4 regions of the Bradyrhizobium sp. LTSP857 genome follow, and region 1 is predicted to be linked to each of the others. Evidence: predicted binding sites of a transcription regulator. Region 1 holds the regulator's gene; each other region holds the start of a gene.
The links. Region 1 encodes PhoB, which activates phosphate uptake and scavenging genes when phosphate is short. Its sites were predicted from a motif close to TGTCATNNANCTGTCAT; they were not measured.
Positions count from the first base shown of each region.

Region 2: the regulator PhoB is predicted to act here: its motif matches at 1,640-1,656, upstream of UP06_RS11890 (YdcH family protein).
Region 3: the regulator PhoB is predicted to act here: its motif matches at 2,212-2,228, upstream of UP06_RS38035 (UDP-2,3-diacylglucosamine diphosphatase).
Region 4: the regulator PhoB is predicted to act here: its motif matches at 3,222-3,238, upstream of UP06_RS24585 (LTA synthase family protein).

Region 1 covers NZ_JYMS01000037.1:39,723-44,473, reverse strand. Annotated here, with positions in the region: gene UP06_RS23695 (aspartate aminotransferase family protein) at 1-849, opposite strand, end outside; gene UP06_RS23690 (GcrA family cell cycle regulator) at 1,299-1,811, shown strand; gene phoB (phosphate regulon transcriptional regulator PhoB) at 2,038-2,745, opposite strand; gene phoU (phosphate signaling complex protein PhoU) at 2,768-3,484, opposite strand; gene pstB (phosphate ABC transporter ATP-binding protein PstB) at 3,496-4,317, opposite strand; gene pstA (phosphate ABC transporter permease PstA) at 4,314-4,751, opposite strand, start outside.
Region 2 covers NZ_JYMS01000020.1:127,020-131,770, forward strand. Annotated here, with positions in the region: gene UP06_RS11870 (GGDEF domain-containing protein) at 1-610, shown strand, start outside; gene UP06_RS11875 (hypothetical protein) at 613-864, opposite strand; gene UP06_RS11880 (hypothetical protein) at 889-1,101, opposite strand; gene UP06_RS11885 (YdcH family protein) at 1,205-1,411, opposite strand; gene UP06_RS11890 (YdcH family protein) at 1,742-1,924, shown strand; gene UP06_RS11895 (NAD(P)/FAD-dependent oxidoreductase) at 2,044-3,147, opposite strand; gene UP06_RS11900 (sensor domain-containing protein) at 3,353-4,751, shown strand, end outside.
Region 3 covers NZ_JYMS01000049.1:972,088-976,838, reverse strand. Annotated here, with positions in the region: gene UP06_RS38045 (hybrid sensor histidine kinase/response regulator) at 1-957, opposite strand, end outside; gene thiD (bifunctional hydroxymethylpyrimidine kinase/phosphomethylpyrimidine kinase) at 1,221-2,021, shown strand; gene UP06_RS38035 (UDP-2,3-diacylglucosamine diphosphatase) at 2,252-3,064, shown strand; gene UP06_RS38030 (glycosyltransferase family 4 protein) at 3,064-4,107, shown strand; gene UP06_RS38025 (threonine/serine dehydratase family protein) at 4,171-4,751, shown strand, end outside.
Region 4 covers NZ_JYMS01000038.1:173,273-178,023, reverse strand. Annotated here, with positions in the region: gene UP06_RS24590 (glycine betaine ABC transporter substrate-binding protein) at 1-1,266, shown strand, start outside; gene UP06_RS24585 (LTA synthase family protein) at 1,422-3,134, opposite strand; gene UP06_RS24580 (TetR/AcrR family transcriptional regulator) at 3,324-3,893, opposite strand; gene UP06_RS24575 (hypothetical protein) at 4,260-4,751, shown strand, end outside.

The DNA of each region.
Region 1 (4,751 bases):
TGCGAGCGGATTGCCGCCGAAGGTCGAACCGTGCGAGCCGGGCGTCATGCCGGAGGCCGCTTCCGCGGTCGCAAGGCAGGCACCGATCGGAAAACCGCCGCCGAGCGCCTTGGCCAGCGACATCACGTCCGGCGTGATGCCGAAACGGCGATGCGCAAACAGATCACCGGTCCGGCCCATCCCGGTCTGCACCTCGTCGAACGCCAGCAACAGGCCCTTCTCGTCACAGAGCTGGCGCAACGCGCGATAGAATGCCGGCGGCGCCGAGCGCACGCCACCCTCGCCCTGGAGCGGCTCGATCAGGATGCCGGCGGTCTGCGGGCCGATCGCCTTCTTCACGGCGTCGAGGTCGCCATGCGGGACCTGGTCGAAACCGTCCATCGGCGGGCCGAACCCTTCGAGATATTTTGCCGAGCCCGTCGCCGCCAGCGTTGCCAGCGTGCGGCCATGGAAGGCGCCCTCGAAGGTGATCATGCGATAGCGCTCGGGATGGCCCTTGGCGGCATGATGGTGGCGGACCAGCTTGATCACGCATTCCAGCGCCTCGGCGCCGGAATTGCAGAAGAATACGAAGTCCGCAAAGCTCTCATTGCAGAGACGCGCGGCCAGCCGCTCGCCGTCCGGGCTCTGGAACAGGTTCGACATGTGCCAGAGCTTGGTGGCCTGCTCCTGCAACGCCTTGACCAGCGCGGGATGGGCATGGCCGAGCGCATTCACCGCCACGCCCGAGGTGAAATCGAGATAGCGATCGCCATTGGTCGCGATCAGCCAAGAGCCCTCGCCACGCTCAAAACCGATGTCGGCCCTGGCGAAAACGGGGAGCAAATGCGGCGCGGCGCTGTTGGTCATGACGCTCTCTTGGATGTTTCAGACGGCCTGAACGCGCGTTGCGCAGCGCGTCATTTGGTCCGGAAAACGAAACGTGCCGCCTTTTAAGGGCGGCACGCGTCACTATCTTATGCTTGGCACCACGGGTGTCAATGCCGCCGGGAAAGCCTCGCGAAACGCTGAATCCGTAGTCTTGCGGTGCCGAATTTGCGGATTTTGGCCACGGAACATGTGGAAGCGAGTCGGCGGACTCTTGCGCGTGAGTCACGCCATATTGTAGCGTTTGGTTTGTCAGATACGACATCTCGTGCAGCGGTTCTGATCTCTAAGTCCTCTTGTACCGGCGTAAACGTTCGGGCGCGTCTTCGTGCCCGGCGAGCCTTAAGGGATTCTGACGGCACGGGTTTTTCGAGACTTAGCATTCGTTGTGCGCCCCAGGATGGCTGGCGCGCGGCGAAGGAAAGGGTGCAATGACGGTTTTGACTTGGTCGGACGATCGCGTCGAGCAGTTGAAAAAGCTCTGGGAGGCCGGATTGTCGGCCAGCCAGATCGCGGCCGAGCTCGGCAACGTGACCCGCAACGCCGTGATCGGCAAGGTGCACAGGCTTGGCCTGTCGGGCCGCGCCAAGAGCCCGTCGTCGGCTGCTCCGCGGCCGCGCAAGGCGCGTCCCGCGCAGCACATGATGCGGGTGAGCCGGCCGATTGCGCGCGGCAACACCGCGCTGGCGCAGGCCTTCGAGGTCGAGGTCGAGGCTGAACCGGTCACCTACGACAACGTGGTGCCGATGAGCCAGCGGCTGTCGCTGCTTGAATTGAACGAGGCAACCTGCCACTGGCCGGTCGGAGATCCCTCGAGCCCGGATTTCTTCTTCTGCGGCGGCAAGGCGCTTTCCGGCCTGCCCTATTGCGCCCAGCACTCGCGGGTCGCCTACCAGCCGGCGTCGGATCGCCGCCGTGCGCCGGTGAAGCCGGGTCCGCGCTGAGTTAGTCGATTTAGCTGGTTGCTAACGGCTGCCGTCACATGATGACGGCGCAACAAATTCAGTGTCGTCCCGGCGAAGGCCGGGACCCATACTCCGAGAACGCAGTTATTGCGCGAGAGGGCGACTCCGAGTCTTCGCCAAACCACACCCTGTGGTTATGGGTCCCGGCCTTCGCCGGGACGACATCGGAGATGGTCGCGGCGGTTAACAAACTAACCGCAGAAACCTACGCCTGCTCCGCCTTCGCAAAACGATCGTCCAGCGCATAACCGGCACCGCGCACGGTGCGGATCGGGTCCTGCTCGCGGCCGAGATTGAGCAGCTTGCGCAGGCGGCCGATATGCACGTCGACGGTGCGTTCGTCGATATAGATGTCGCGGCCCCAGACGCTGTCGAGCAGCTGCTCGCGCGAAAACACCCGGCCCGGATGCTCCAGGAAGAACTCCAGCAGGCGATATTCGGTCGGACCGAGATCGATCGGACGGCCCGAACGCGCCACGCGGCGTTTTTCACGGTCGAGCTCGATGTCGCCAAAAGCGAGCACCGTGGCGAGCCGCTCGGGGCTTGCGCGCCGCAGCAGACCCTTCACGCGCGCCAACAGCTCGGGCACCGAGAACGGCTTGACGATGTAATCGTCGGCGCCGGTCGCCAGTCCCCGCACCCGCTCGCTCTCCTCGCCGCGCGCGGTGAGCATGATGATCGGGAGTTGCTTGGTGTCGGACCGCGCACGAAGCCGCCGGCACAGCTCGATGCCGGAGAGGCCCGGCAGCATCCAGTCGAGCACGATCAGATCGGGGATGTGCTCCTTGAGACGGGTGTCGGCGTCGTCGCCGCGCATCACCGTCTCGACGTCATAGCCGTCGCCTTCGAGGTTGTAGCGCAGGAGCTCGGTGAGAGCTTCCTCGTCTTCAACAACCATAATGCGTGCGCCCATGGGGTCGTCGCTCCTTAAGTCTTCAGGTGTTCGGGACCGTCGTGGCGAAGGTCGTCATGTCGCCCTTCGGGCGCTTGTCGGTCATCGCCTGACCTTCGATCATGTAGAACACGGTCTCGGCGATGTTGGTGGCGTGATCGCCGATCCGCTCGATGTTCTTGGCGCAGAACATCAAATGGATGCAGAACGAAATGTTGCGCGGATCTTCCATCATGTAGGTGAGGAGCTCGCGGAACAGCGAGGTGCAGATGGCGTCGACTTCCTCGTCGCCCTTCCACACCGCCATCGCCGCCGGCAAATCATGCGCGGCATAGGCGTCCAGCACCGACTTGACCTGCTGCTGCACCAGATCGGTCATGTGCTCGAGGCCGCGGAACAGCTTGAGCGGATGAAAATCCGTCTCCAGCGCCGCGACGCGCTTGCCCATGTTCTTGGCGAGGTCGCCGATGCGCTCGAGATCGGTCGCAACGCGCATGGCGCCGACGATCTCGCGCAGATCGACCGCCATCGGCTGGCGGCGGGCGATGGTGAGCACCGCGCGCTCCTCGATGCGCTTCTGGAGCGCGTCGAGCTCAACGTCGGTGATGACGACGCGCTGGCCGAGCGCGACGTCGCGGCGGATCAGCGCGTCGACGGAATCGACGATCATGCGCTCGGCAATCCCGCCCATCTCGGCAACCAGGCGCGTAAGTTCCTGGAGGTCGGTGTCGAAGGCCTTTGCGGTATGTTCAGAACCCATGTCCCGTCTCCTCAGCCGAACCGGCCGGTGATGTAATCCTGCGTGCGCCGATCAGTCGGCGACGTGAAGATCTTGCTGGTGTCGTCGAACTCGATCAGCTCGCCGAGATACATGAAGGCGGTCTTGTCGGAGACGCGGGCCGCCTGCTGCATGTTGTGGGTGACGATCGCAATCGTGTAGCTCTCGGACAATTCCTGGATCAGCTCCTCGACCTTGGCGGTCGAGATCGGGTCGAGTGCCGAGCAGGGCTCGTCGAACAGGATCACCTCGGGCCGCACCGCGACGGTGCGGGCGATGCAGAGGCGCTGCTGCTGGCCGCCGGAGAGCGACAGGCCGGACGCGTTGAGCTTGTCCTTGACTTCGTTCCACAGCGCGCCGCCACGCAGCGCCTTCTCGACGCGGCCGTCCATCTCGGACTTCGATATCTTTTCATAGAGACGGATACCGAAGGCGATATTCTCATAGATCGTCATCGGGAACGGCGTCGGCTTCTGGAACACCATGCCGACGCGGGCGCGGAGCAGATTGAGGTCGAGCTTGGGGTCGAGAATGTTGGTCTGGTCCAGCATGAGCTGACCGGTGACGCGCTGACCCGGATAGAGGTCGTACATCCGGTTGAAGATGCGCAGCAGGGTCGACTTGCCGCAGCCCGACGGGCCGATGAACGCCGTGACGCGGTTGGCACCGAGCGTCAAGTTGATGTTCTTCAACGCGTGGTGCTCGCCATAATAGAAGTTGAGGTTGCGCACCGTCACCTTGGGGGGCGCCTCGGGCAGCACCGGCGCCTGGGGCAGGCCGCCGGCCGCGCTCATCGAAACGGAAAGATCACTCATTTTGCGGTCCTCTCGGCGCCAAGGATGCGCGCACCAATATTCAGGGCAAGAACGGTCAGGGTGATGAGCAGCGCCCCGCTCCAGGCCAACTGCTTCCAGTAGGCGTAAGGGCTCTGCACGAAGTTGTTGATGGTGACCGGCAGGTTCGCCATCGTCTTGTTAAGGCTCAGGCTGAAGAACTGATTCGACAGCGCGGTGAACAGCAGCGGCGCGGTCTCGCCGGCGACGCGGGCGGTGGCGAGCAGCACGCCGGTGATGAGACCGGAACGCGCGGAACGATAAGCGATCCGCTTGATCACCAGCGAGCGCGGCAGGCCGAGCGCCGAGGCCGCCTCACGCAGCGCGTTCGGCACCAGCAGCAGCATGTCCTCGGTCGTGCGCAGCACCACCGGGATCACGATCACGGCGAGCGCGAGACAGCCGGCGAACGCCGA
Region 2 (4,751 bases), on a different contig from region 1:
GCGCCGCGCGTCCGCCGATGACGGCGGCAAGGAAGCGATCAAGGCGACCATCCGTGGCCTGCGGACCAAGCTCAAAGGGGCGCTGCGGCGCGTCTCGGAACTCGAAGCGGCGGCCGACACCGACTTCCTGCTGGACATTCCGAACCGGCGCGGTTTCGAGCGCGAGCTTCAGCGCGCCATCGCCTATATGAAACGCTACCGCGCCAGCGGCGCACTGATCGTGCTCGACGTCGACCGGTTGAAGCCGATCAACGATTCCTTTGGCCATGGCGCCGGCGATGAGGTGCTCAAAGCGATCGCGGCCACGCTGACGCGGCAGATCCGCGCCTCCGATGTGGTCGGCCGGCTCGGCGGCGACGAGTTTGCGCTGCTGTTGTGGAATCTCAGCGAGACCGATGCCAAGGCAAAAGCCGTGATCTTCGAGCAGGCGGTCGACGAATTGTCGTTCGTCTTTCGCGGCCAGCATGTGACGGCGGGCGCCTCTGCGGGTGTTGCGCTGCTCGGCCCGCAATCCGATGCAGCCCGCGCGCTGGAGGAGGCCGATGCTGCCATGTATGTGCGCAAGGCACACCGGCGGCACGAGCCGCGGATCAGGCTTGTGAGCAGTTGAACTTAGAGGGTGGCCAGATCTTCCGGCACGCTGCCGAATTTGCGTAGCAACGTTGCGTCGCCGAATTCGCCGGTCATAGGATCGCCGCTGCGGCTGAACGCGACCGCGCCGATGCAGCCGGCTCCGCGCGACAAAATCTCGGCGCGCCGCAGCGCGGCCGTTGAGGACTGACATTCCTCGGCCGCGCCGGCGACAGGCGATCCGTCGGCATCGATCAGAAAGGGCATTGCAACGTAATAGGTCACATCGGACATGGCGTTGCTCCAGGGATGGTGGAGTTAAGCGGCGCTGCTCCGCGCCTTGCTGCGTGAAGTCTCCGGAATGCAGCCGGCCGAGATCGCCGCCTGCAATTCCTCGAGCTCGGCTTCGAGATATTCGTTGGCCATGATCAGCGCCTTGATGGTGCTGCGCAGATTGCCGTCGCACATCGCGATGGCCTGATCGCAGGCCTGTTCATAGTGGCTGTTGTCGAAGAGGGCGGTTGCTGACATCTGCGTTTTCCTGGGCCGGTTGGGTCCAAATGTTCCCTCTTTGTTCTAGTTGAGTCAAGAGGATTCAAATGCCGCAGCTTGGTCGCGACGCAACGGCTGTGGATCAGGCGATGATGTCGGGTGTGATCTGGTCTTCGATGAAGGCGATACGGTCGCGCAACAACAGCTTGCGTTTCTTCAACCGCTGTAACCGCAACAGGTCGGGGGCGGGCGATTGATGCAGTGCATCGATCGCCGCATCGAGATCTCGGTGTTCCTGGTGCAACCGGGCGAGTTCGGTTTCGAGCTCGCGCTCGTCTTCATTGGTCATGTCTGCGGTGGCCGAAAACCGATAAGCTTGAGATTAAGGCTGTGGATGCCCTGTGGAAATTATCGTCCTTGCGCGTCGTGATCGCAAGCGATCTGGGTCGTCGGGTACCGTTCTCTCGCAAGATATTTCGGTGGATCGTTTAACACGGCTTGCGCAAGTGCATTGATATCATGGATTTTTCGCCGCGTGGTTCCTTACTCACGCTTCGTTACATATGAATTTTCAAAAATGACATTGCGACGACGGATACCCATCGACAGAACGAATCGGTGATGTACACTTCCTCGTCCGGATCGAATCCAAGGTTCACCCCTACCGAGGAGGTTTCGAATGACAATTCAGGCACATCTGGTTGAATTGGAACGGAAGCATAAGACTCTCGAAAACGAATTGCACGACGCTCTCGTGCACCTTTCAACAGACGACCTGCAAATTGTTGAGTTGAAGCGCCGGAAGTTGATGGTCAAGGACCAGATCGAGCGACTGAAGCACACCGGCGACACGCTTCACTAGTAACCCCCGTAACAGCGTAGAGTTTGATCGTACCCTTTCATGCAGGGATGGGAGCTCTTGCGCTCATCCCTGCTGTAAGTGCGCGTTGCGCAATCATCGTTGCGCGGCGTTTGCGGCGTTTAGAGTCCTGCGAGCTCGGCGACGTGGTCCGCGATCGCAAGCGACGACGTCAATCCCGGCGATTCGATGCCGAACAGATTGACCAGGCCCTCGACGCCGTGGTCGCGCGGACCCTGCATCAGAAAATCCTGCGTGGCGACAGCGGGCGGCACGATCTTCGGGCGAATGCCTGAATAGCTCGGCATCAGCGCGCCATCAGGCAGCGTCGGCCAGTATTTGCGGATCGCCGGATAGAAGCGCTCGGCGCGCGACGGATCGACCTCATAGTCGATCGTCTCGATCCACTCGACGTCGGGACCGAAACGCGCCTGACCCGCCATGTCCAGCGTCAGATGCACGCCGAGCCCGCCGGGCTCGGGCACCGGATAGATCAGGTGCGAGAACGGCGCTCTCGCGTTGCAACTGAAGTAATTGCCCTTGGCGAGATAGGCCGGTGGAATCCGATCCAGCGGCATGCCGTCGATGTGGCGCGCGACGGTCGTCGCCGAAAGCCCGGCGGCGTTGACGAGCAGGCTGCATTGCAGCGTCATCGGCGCTTCGCCGCCGGCGTCGATCTCGATGACGCCGCCCGCGACCTTGGCGCGGATCAGGGGCGTGTGAAACGCAAAAGCCGCGCCTGCCGCCTCGGCCTCGCCGCGCAGCGAGAGCATGTAGGCATGGCTGTCGATGATGCCCGTCGACGGCGAGAGCAGTGCGGCGTCGCAGGCAAGCGCCGGCTCCAGCGCGCGCGCGGCGTCCCCCGAGAGCAACTGCATGTCGAGCACGCCATTTGCCTCGGCATGCGCCTTGATCGATTGCAGCTTCTCGGTCTCTTTCGCGCTGGTCGCGACGATCAGCTTGCCGCAATTCTTGTGCGGGATACCGCGTTCGCCGCAATAGCGGTAGAGCGCGTGCTTGCCGCTGACGCACATGCGCGCCATCCAGCTCCCGGCGCGGTAGTAGATCCCGGCATGGATCACCTCGCTGTTGCGCGAGGAGGTGACGGTGCCGATGGCCTCGGCTTCTTCGAGCACGATCACCTCGTGCCCGGCCTGGGCAAGCTTCCGGGCCACCGCGAGCCCGACCACGCCGGCTCCGATGACGACGCTATCGACCCTATCCATGGTTGTGCAGAATTCTCGCTGAAGGTGCCGATGGAGCCGGTCTGCCCCGGAAACGCGCTTTGAAGCCGTTCTCCATTAACGAAGCGTTTATCATGTCAGGGCAATTGCCGTATTTCGGGACACATTTTTCTGTTGGGCGTACAGGCGTTTACCCGATCCAAACCCGTGAAGCCAGACAATCCGCAGTTGAAATCGCGGGTGGCTGATGGCTGAGAAGAACTGGCACGCTGGCAGCACTGTTCTGATTGCTGTGCAGGCCGTCGTGTGCCTGGGCGCCGCGATCACGCCCGCGCGCGCCTATGCGTTGTCCGAACAATTTGCCCCGAGCGCCTATCTGGACGGGCTCGATCCCAGCCTGGTCTGGGAAGGCCTGATCGGCGGCATTGTCGTGTGTTCGCTTCTGGCCGCTGTCGCGCTGTGGATTCATTCCGCGTTGCGCCGCGCCAAGCGGTCCCAGTTGCGGCGCAACGCTTTCGTCTCCTCCGCCATGAACAATCTCAACCAGGGCGTGATGATGACGGATGCGCAGCGGAGCATCATCTTCTGCAACGACCGCTATCTCGAGATCTACGGGCTGTCACGGTCGGATCTCTGGGCCAACATGAACGGCTATGACATCCTGGAGCTCCGGCGCAAGCGCGGGGTCATCGGTGGTGTCTCCAACGACGACTTTTACGAGAAGGCGGCAAGCCCCAACGGCCTGATCACCGAACTGCCGGACGGGCGGGCCATCATGGTGAAGCATTTCGTCCTGCCCAACGGCGGTTCGGTGACCACCCATCTTGACGTCAGCGAGCAGCGCAGGCTGTCGCGACAGCTCGCCTCCACCAAGCAGTTCCTGGAATCGGTGCTGGACAACGTGCCGGGCTGCGTCGCCGCCAAGACCATCGAGGATGGCCGTTACATCTTCGCCAACAGCGCCTATGAGCGCTTCTGGGGTTTCTCGCGGGACCATGCCGTCGGCAAGAACGCGCGGGAGCTGTTCCCGCTCGCCACGGCGGCGAGTATCGAGGCTGCCGACCGGTCTGCGCTCGTGGCGCCAGCCGGCCAGTATCGCAATGAATTCGAGGTCGAGCTCGGCGGGACGCGCCGCATGGTCGCCTCGATCCGGATCGTGGTCCGCAACGAAAGCAACCGGCCCGAATTTCTGCTGCTCCTGTTCGAGGACATCACCGATCGCCGCTCGCTCTCGCAGGAGCTCGAGAGCACCAAGAAATTCCTCGAGCTCGTGGTCGACAACATACCGGTGGCGCTGATCGTGGAGCAGGTCAAGGATGGCCGCTATCTGCTCGCCAATCGCAGCGCGGAGACGATCCTCAACCGCAGGCGCGAGGAAGCCACCGGATTGACCGCGTCCGACATCTTCAATCCCAAGGAAGCGAAACTGATCATCGCGCGCGACGAGGCCGCGATCAAGAAGCGCGGGATGGTCACCGAGGAGCATCCGATTTCCACCAAGGATGGGCTGCGACTGTTCCTCACCCGCCGCGCCACCGTGCTGAACGATGCCGGCGAGCCGCAATATCTGATCAAGACCCACGAGGACGTCACCGACCGGCGGCAGACCGAGTCGCGCATGGCGCACATGGCCTATCATGACGGCC
Region 3 (4,751 bases), on a different contig from region 1:
GGGCCGTGCCTTGAGCTGCTCGCTCAGATGCTCGGCGTTGCCGATGATGACGGTCAGGAGGTTGTTGAAGTCATGGGCGATGCCACCGGAGAGCTGGCCGACCGTCTCCATCTTCTGCGCCTGCTGGAGCTGCTGCTCGGTCAGCTTGCGCGCAGTTAAATCGTGGACGATGCCGACGTAGATCAGATCGCCGTCCTGCCACGCCTGGCCCACCGACAGATCCATCGGGAAGGTCGATCCGTCCTTGCGCAGGCCGGCGGCTTCCCCGGTTGCGAAACGCCGCGCATGACCGGTGGATGAGGGCCTCTTGTCGGCGGACATCAGCATGGCGATGTCGAGATTCATGACCTCGTCGGCGCGATAGCCGAACAGCCGTTCGCAGGCGGGGTTGAACAGCAGAATGCGGGCTTGCGCGTCGAACAGGATGACGCCGTCGACCGCGGTCTCGACCACGGCGGTGAGGCGCGTCACGCTCTCGCGCATCGCGCGCTGCGCGTCGCCGACCTGCCGGAGCAGAAGCGTCGCGTCACGGCTCTTGATTTCCTCCTCTTCGAGTGCGGCCTGGACCTTCTGAAGCTCGAACGGGGAGGGGATCGTCAAAATCTTCGGCAATAGCGGCCAGAGCGCGCCGGCGGTGAAGACCGACGCCACCGCCGTCACCGCCTTGACGATGCCCTCGATGCCGTAGACCGGGACCCAGAGCGTGTAGATCGACAGCACGTGCGTCAGGCCGCACGCCATGATGAAGACCGCGAATGCCCAATAGACCCAGCCGAACTGGAGGTCGCGCCGCTTGGTGACGAGGATCGTAAGCGCAAACGGGATCGAGAAATAGGCAGCCGCAATGCAGGCGTCCGAGACGACGTGCAGCCAGATCAGCTCGGGCTCCCACAACAGGCAGATGCCGTGCGGTGAAAACATCGAGGAGTCGAGGATGCGTTCGAAGTAGGCCCACATAATTCCACCCCGAGAAAGTTGCGGACCGGTGTCGGCCCGCAACATTGGTGTCGCTGTACGTTCCACCGCTAACGTCTCACTCCTCGGTATGGACGCCAAGGGCCAAGGCGATATCAGGCTAAATTTTGCACCCTGTGCACGATTGGGGGTCGACAGCGCCGGATCGCAACCGATTGATTCGCCGGCCGAGCCGCTTGCTGGCGTTCCATGGTCGCGCTAGGACAGGCTATGGTGGTGTCCCCCTCAGCCAAGTGTATCCCGCGATGACGACGCCCGTGGCGCTCACCATCGCCGGCTCCGATTCGAGCGGCGGCGCCGGCATCCAGGCCGACCTGAAGACCTTTGCCGCGCTCGGTGTCTACGGCGCCTCCGCCATCACGGCGTTGACGGCGCAGAATACAAACGGCGTTACCGGCATTCACGCCGTGCCCGCCGAGTTCGTCACCGCGCAGATCGATGCGGTGTTCTCCGATCTCGATGTCGATGCGGTGAAGATCGGCATGGTGGCGCAGGCCGCGAGCATCGATGCGATCGCCACCGCGCTGTCGCGCTGGGCGCCGCGGCATGTGGTGCTCGATCCCGTGATGGTTGCAACATCCGGCGACCGGCTGCTGGCATCAGAAGCCGTCGAGGCCCTGCGCAAAAAACTGATGCCGCTCGCTTCGGTGATCACGCCGAACCTGCCGGAGGCCGCCGCTCTGCTCGACGAGCCGGCCGCGCGAAGCGAGGCCGATATCGAGAGCCAGGGGCGTCGCCTGCTCGCGCTCGGCTGTCGCGCGGTGCTGATCAAGGGCGGCCACGGCGAGGGCGCCGAGAGCATCGACTATCTCGTCAGCGCCGAAGCAACGATCGCGCTCGCCGCGCCGCGGGTCGCCACCAAAAATACGCACGGCACCGGTTGCTCGCTCTCCTCGGCGGTCGCGGCAGGTCTCGCCAAGGGTGACACCCTTGAGCAGGCGGTGCGCAACGCCAAGGCCTGGATCAGCGCGGCGATTGCGGCCGCCGACCGCTTCAGCGTCGGCCACGGCCATGGGCCGATCCATCATTTCCACAAGTTTTACTAACGCCGGCTTCGCGCTCTGCGTCGACCCCGCCGTTAACCAATAAGGCCATAACCAATAAGGCCATCGGGTCCGGGTTTTTGCGGGCACGCATTGCCGCGTCATGTCGCCTGATTGTCGCATGCGACTGATATTCGCGGGGAGGGCGAGGCGAGGTTTGATTCGTATCTGAGGGTGCCTCAAAGGTTCAATTGGTCATCCCCCTGTCACGGGACATTGTTACAGGCTGTCGCATGGGAAGTTACGATATGAGTGACGAGAGCCCTGAAAGGCGCTTTCGCACCTTGTTCATCTCCGACGTGCATCTCGGAGCCCGCGGTTCGCAAGCCGACCTTCTGCTGGACTTCCTGCGCTACCACGATGCCGATACCATTTATCTCGTCGGAGACATCGTCGATGGCTGGGCACTGAAATCGAGCTGGCACTGGCCGCAATCTCATAACGATTTAGTCCAGAAGCTCCTGCGCAAGGCGCGCAAGGGCGCCAAGGTCATCTACATCCCCGGCAATCACGACGAGTTCCTGCGCAACTATTACGGTACGCATTTCGGTGGCATCGACGTCGTCGAAAACACCGTGCACACCGGCGCGGACGGAAAGCGTTATCTGGTCATCCACGGCGACATCTTCGATCTCGTCGTGCAGAACGCGCGCTGGCTCGCCCATCTCGGCGACAAGGCCTACGACTTTGCGATCCAGATGAACCGCTTCGTCAATTTCTTCCGGCGCATGTTCAAAGTGCCCTATTGGTCGCTGTCGCAATGGGCCAAGCAGAAGGTCAAGAACGCCGTCAACTATATCGGCGCGTTCGAGCAGGCGCTTGCCGCTGAGGCGCGCCGTCACGACGCCGATGGCGTGATCTGCGGCCACATCCACTACGCCGTGATCCGTGACGAGAACGGCATCCGCTACATGAATTGCGGCGACTGGGTCGAGAGCTGCACCGCGCTGGTCGAGCACGACGACGGTCATTTCGAGATCATCACCTGGGCCGATCAGGCACGGAAGCCGGCGGAAGTCCCGCAGGTGGCAGCAAGGGCGGCTTGATGCGCATCCTGGTCGCGACCGACGCCTGGCACCCGCAAGTCAACGGTGTGGTTCGGACGCTGACCAAGCTCGCTGACGCAGCCAAGGGGTTCGGTGTCGAGTTCACGTTTCTGACGCCGCAATCGTTTCGCACCTTTGCGATGCCGAGCTATCGCGACGTGCGGCTGGCGATGCCGCGCCCGGCCCGGATCGCGAAGCTGATCGAAGAGGCCCAGCCCGACAGCATCCATGTTGCGACGGAGGGGCCGATCGGCCTGATGGTCCGCCGCTATTGCCGCCAGCGCAAGCTGCCGTTCACGACCAGCTTCCACACCCGCTTTCCCGAATATGTCCGCGCCAGGGTGCCGGTTCCAGAATCCCTGATCTGGCGGGCGCTGCGCCGTTTCCACAGCACCAGCCGGGCCGTGATGGCGGCAACCCCGGCGCTCGCCCGCGAACTGACCGAGCGTGGCTTTGCCAACGTCGTGCTGTGGCCGCGCGGCGTCGACACCCATTTGTTCCACCCCCGTGCCATCGATCTCTGCCTTCCGGCGCCGGTGTTCCTCTCGGTCGGCCGGGTCTCGGTGGAGAAGAATCTCGAGGCCTTCCTCGACCTCGACCTGCCCGGCACCAAGGTGATCGTCGGTGACGGCCCGGCGCGCATCGCGCTGGAGGAGGCCTATCCGGATGCGATCTTCCTGGGCGAAAAGCACGGCGAGGCGCTGGCGGACATCTATGCGGCGGCCGACGTCTTCGTGTTTCCCAGCAAGACCGACACCTTCGGCCTGGTCCTGCTCGAGGCACTCGCAAGCGGCCTGCCGGTCGCGGCTTTCCCGGTGAAGGGCCCACGCGACGTCATCGGTGATGCGCCGGTCGGCGCGCTGGATCATGACCTTCGTAACGCCTGCTTCGCCGCGCTCGACGTTTCGCGGCCGGCCTGCGTTGAATTTGCCTCCAATTACACCTGGGAGGCCTCGGCGAGGGCTTTCGTCGACAGCATTTTGGAGGTCGGTGCGGTGCTGCCGGGCCGATCCGGCATGGAACAGCCGCGCTTCGTCGCCTGACTGGGTAAAATCCTCTCGCGGAGGTGTCTTGCCCGCGCCGCATCCGTCGCGATAACATCCGATATGACCGAACAACCTCTTCCGATCGGCCCCGCCGATATCGATGCTGCGGCACGTGTGATCGCGCCTTTCGCTATCCGTACCCCGCTGCTGTCCTTTCCCGTGCTGAACGAGCGTGTCGGCACAAAGGTGTTCCTGAAGCCAGAGATGCTCCAGCGCACCGGCTCCTTCAAGTTCCGCGGCGCCTTCAACAAGGTTGCCTCGATTCCGCAGGACAAGCGCGCCGGCGGTGTGGTTGCGTTCTCCTCCGGCAATCACGCCCAGGGCGTGGCGGCCGCGGCAAAGATCCTGGACATGCAGGCGACCATCGTGATGCCGGCGGATGCGCCGCTGTCCAAGCGCGAGCGCACCAAATCCTACGGCGCCGAGGTCGTGCTGTACGATCGCTACAACGACGATCGCGAGGCGATCTCGCGCGGCATCGCCGAGAAGCGCGGCGCGACGCTGGTCAGGCCCTATGACGATCCCTTTGTGATCGCAGGGCAGGGCACCGCCGGCCGCGAGATCGCCGAGGACATGGCGGCGCTCGGCCTCGCCCCCGACATCGTGGTGGCCCCGGCCTCCGGCGGCGGCCTGATCGCCGG
Region 4 (4,751 bases), on a different contig from region 1:
TTCCTGCCGGCGATGCTGGCGCTGGCGCTCTATTCGATGTTGCCGGTGCTGCGCAACGGCATCACCGGGCTTAACGGCGTCGACCCCGCACTGATCGAAGCCGCTGAGGGAGTCGGCATGACGCCGCGGCAGTCGCTCGTGATGGTCGAACTGCCACTGGCACTGCCGGTGATGATGGCCGGCATCCGAACCGCCGCAGTCTGGGTGATCGGCACCGCGACGCTCTCGACGCCGATCGGGCAGACCAGCCTCGGCAACTACATCTTTGCCGGCCTTCAAACCCAGAACTGGGTGTTCGTGCTGTTCGGGTGCTTTGCATCTGCGCTGCTCGCACTCGCCGTCGATCAGCTGCTCGGCCTGATCGAGAGTGGGCTGCGTCATCGTAGCCGCCTGCGCGCGGGGTTCGGCGTAGTCGGAATCGCAGCGCTGGTTGCCGCGACGCTGGTGCCGACCATAGGCCGTTCGTCGTCGGGCTACGTGGTCGGCGCCAAGACCTTTGCCGAGCAATATGTGCTGTCGGCGCTGCTGAGAGATCGCCTCCAGTCGGCCGGTCTCTCCGCAAGCGCACGCTCCGGTCTAGGTTCGAGCGTGATCTTCGAGGCACTGAAGGCGGGCGATATCGATATCTATGTCGATTATTCCGGCACGCTCTGGGCCAACCAGTTGCACCGCACGGATATCAAGCCACGCGCGGAACTGCTGACAGAACTCAAGACTGCGCTCGCGAAAGACAACATCACCCTGCTCGGCGAGCTCGGCTTCGAGAACGCCTACGCGCTGGTGATGCCGAAGCAGCGCGCCGAGGCGCTTGGTATCCGCACCATCGCCGATCTCGCCGCACATACGTCGACCCTGTCGATCGCCGGCGACTACGAATTCTTCTCGCGGCCCGAATGGGCGGCCCTGCAAAAGGCTTACGGGCTTCAGTTCCGCGCCCAGCGCCAGATGCAGCCGGACTTCATGTATGCCGCGGTCGCCAGCGGCGAAGTCGACGTCATCGCCGGCTACACCAGCGACGGGTTGATCGCGAAGTACGATCTCGTCGTACTCGATGATCCCAGGCACGCGATCCCGCCTTACGACGCGATCCTGCTGCTCGCGCCGAAGCGCGCTGGCGACGAACGATTGCAGGCGGCGTTGAAGCCGTTGCTCGGCAAGATCGACATCACCACGATGCGCGAGGCGAATCTGCGCGCCGCCGGCAACGACGCGAATTCGTCGCCGGATCTCGTGGCGAAGTGGCTGTGGGAGAAGGTGAAACAGTAGGTCTGCCGCACGTCCCGTCATCCTGAGGTGCGAGGCGTGCACTGCGAAGCAGTGCGCGAGGAGCCTCGAAGGATGAACGGCCGCGATACAGCCGGGCCGTGCATCCTTCGAGGCCTCCGCTACGCTCCGGCACCTCAGGATGACGGCGATGAAGACTAAAGCCCGTGGATCATCCCTGCATTGATCAGCAGCCGATTCAGCCGCCGCGCTTCGGCGCCGTCCTTGCAGGCGTAGAATAGGCCCTTGCAGCGGAGCATGATCTGCTTCTGCTCGGCGAAGGACGGGTCGAGCGGAATGCCCGCGGCTTCCTGGATCACCAGCGGCAGATAAGGACCGTCGATCGTGTCCATCACGGCATCGCTCTTCACCGGCTCGAAATTGACGGCGTCGATCGCGTAATAGGTCGCGTAGAGGCGCGGATCGTAGTCGTCGAGCTTCTTGCCGATGGCGCCTTCGTCGAGCCCGGGCTCGAGAATCTGCGGCGCGAATTCCGGCTGGTGGTCGCCATAGCGCACGATCAGGAAGGGCTCGCCGGGGAACGTCTTCTTCAGCCCGGCGATGAAGGTCTTAAATTGCTCGGCGCTCATCGCTTGCCGGCGGAGATATTCGTCGATGGACGGCGCGTTGCCCGGCGCCTTCCAATTCGGCACCAGGTCGGGGCGAAAGCGCGTCTCCCAGGGGAAATGATTGGCGCCGAGATAGATGAAGGTGAACAGCGGCTTGTTCGGCGTGCGCTCGCCCATCAGCCGGAGCGCCTTGTCGTAGAAGAAGCTGTCCGGCTCGACGTCCTTCGCGCCGAGATCCTTCGAGTCGAAGAAACGCTCGACGCCGGTCGTCATCTGGAAACTGCGTGCGCCCATGAAGCCGCCATAAGCAGGATAGAGCGACATCGTGTCGTAGCCGCAGCGGCGCAGCGCCAGCGGCAGGCCGCGCTCGACGCGGCCCGATGCGATGCGCGTCACGAAATAGGCGAAACGGCCGAATGAGCGCGAGGAGAGGCCTGCGAGCACGTTGTATTCGGTGAACCAGCTAGGGCCGCCATTGCTCTCGGCCAGGAACGTGCGCTGCTTGCCATCAAAGGATTTGAAGTGGCTGCCATAGCCCGGCGGCACCTTGATGCCAGCAGCGGCGCGGATGTCGAAGCTGGATTCATCATGGACCATGATGATGTTCGGCCGACGGCCGGCGGGATGACAGGCATCGACCAGCGGCATGTTGAGCCGTTCGTTGGTCGAGGCGGCCGACTCCATGAAGCCGTATTGCGCGAAGTCGGAGACCGCGCTGACGCCGGAGCGGAAGAACTTTGAGAGATAGCCGTCGTCGTAATAGCCGCGCCAGGCCTCGTCCGGATGATAGAGCGAATAGCCCACAAGTGCGGCGAGACACGCGAGCAGTGAGGCAAGCGCCGGCAGGCGGCGGATGCGGAACGGATCGAGCCACCACAACGCATACATCAGCGGCAGCGTGACGAGGCCGGCCCCGATCACCGACCAGCGCAGGTTCGGGAAGATCGTGAACAGGAACGCGACGGTGTCGCGGTCGATCATCATCAGGTCGATGAAGTTGACGGTCATCTGCACGACGTCGTGCTTGAGCCGCGACAGCAGTATCAGCACGACGACCATGGTCAGCGACAGCGCGCCCGACAGCGCCGGCCGCCGCAGCAGCGTGATCCAGAAGAAGTTGAGGATGCCCCAGGCCAACACGAAAGAGAGCCGCGAGCCAAAATCGGTCTCGGTCTCGTACATCAGCGCAAGGGCTGCGAGATGCGGCGCGGCAACTGCAAGCAGTCGCCAGACGCCGAGCGCGGCGACGCTCGCCAGCACGGCGGTGGCGGCAGAAGGACCTGGATTGGGCGCGGACGCCATCGACGACACGCAACTTCTGGTCCGGCGCGGTGATGCCAAGCCGTGAACCGGCCTGTAGCTTTCGGCGCAGCCGGAAAGCCTGCACCGTGTCATAAAACTGTAATTGAACGGTCATGGACAAGCAACGCGTGTGGTGGTCCGACCTTCGCTTAATGTTAGCAGGCGGCGAACGGCCGCATGCCACGCACGCTAGCGCTTGGCGATCCCCGCGATGAACAGGTCGATCACCCCCTCCGCCATCCGTTCGATCTCACCCTCCTCCACCCCCCAGCGCGGGAAATGGCCGTCGAGATTCATCCGGGCAAAGCCGTAGACCAGGGCGCGGCCGGCGATCTGGATGCGCTTGAGATCGCCCGACCACAGCAGGCCCTGCTCCGCCGCCTCAGCCAGCATCCGCTCGGTCAGCGCGACCAGCTCGGCATTGTCGCGTGTCAGCCCGGCCGAGCTGCCATGGGTGAAATAGCGCCCGGTGGAGATGATCTCGAAATGCGCGGGGTTGCGCATCGCCCAGCGCAGATAAGCCAAGCCGAAGGCACGGAAGCGAGCCAGCGGGTCGGGCGCCGCCGCCTCGCCCAGCGCGGCCTCGATCTCGAGGCGAAAGCGCCGCTGCGCCTCCTCGGCCACCGCCGCCATCAGCGCGTCGCGATTGGGGAAGTGCCGGAACGGTGCCCCCGGCGACACCGCGGCCCGGCGCGCGGCCTCGCGCACCGAGACCTCGGCGCCCTCGGCCGCCAGTTGCAGCGCGGCATCGATCAACACGCGGCGGAGGTCGCCGTGGTGATAGGGCCGGGCTTCGGATGTTTGGCGACGGGCGCGAGGCTTCGGAGTTTGGCGGACAAGCTTAGGCATTCTGAGAGCCACGAAGGAGGTGCGCTCCCTCTCCCGCTTGCGGGGGAGGGTTGGGGGTGGGGGTCGTGCCGCGAGCGAGATTCCCCAAGTGGAGAAAGCCCCCACCCGGCGCTTCGCGCCGACCTCCCCCGCAAAGCAAGCGGGAGAGGTTGCAGCGAATTCGCGGCAACAGCCGAGCCTAGCATCACCCGAACGTGAATGTAAGCAGCGATTACACCATTGACGGCCAAGTCGCCACGAAATGTAATCGGCGATTACATAGGGGAGGAAATCATCATGTCGCAACGTCAAGGCTGGTTCGAAGGCTGGTGGCTGCTTGCCGCCTTCACCCTGAGCCTGATCGCTCTCAGCCTGTGGATCGCCTCGATGCGGCAGTTCGAGGTCGAGGGGGTCCGCATGGTGATCCGCTTCACCGCACGAAGCTCGCTGCTCCTGTTCTGTCTCGCCTTCAGCGCCGCTGCGCTGGCGCGGCTGTGGCCCAATGCCTGGACCCGCTGGCAGCGCCGCAACCGGCGTTATCTCGGCCTCAGCTTTGCCACTTCCCACGCCATCCACGCGGTTGCGATCGTCGCTTTCGCCAAAATGGATCCGGCGGCCTTTGCAGAGGCGACCTCGGCCGCGTCCTACATCTTCGGCGGCATCGGCTATGCCGTCATCGTCGCCATGAGCGCGACCTCGTTCGATCGCGCAGCCGCACTGCTCGGACCACGCGCGTGGCGCGCGCTGCACCTTGTGGGCGGCTATTATCTCTGGTTCCAGTTCATGGTG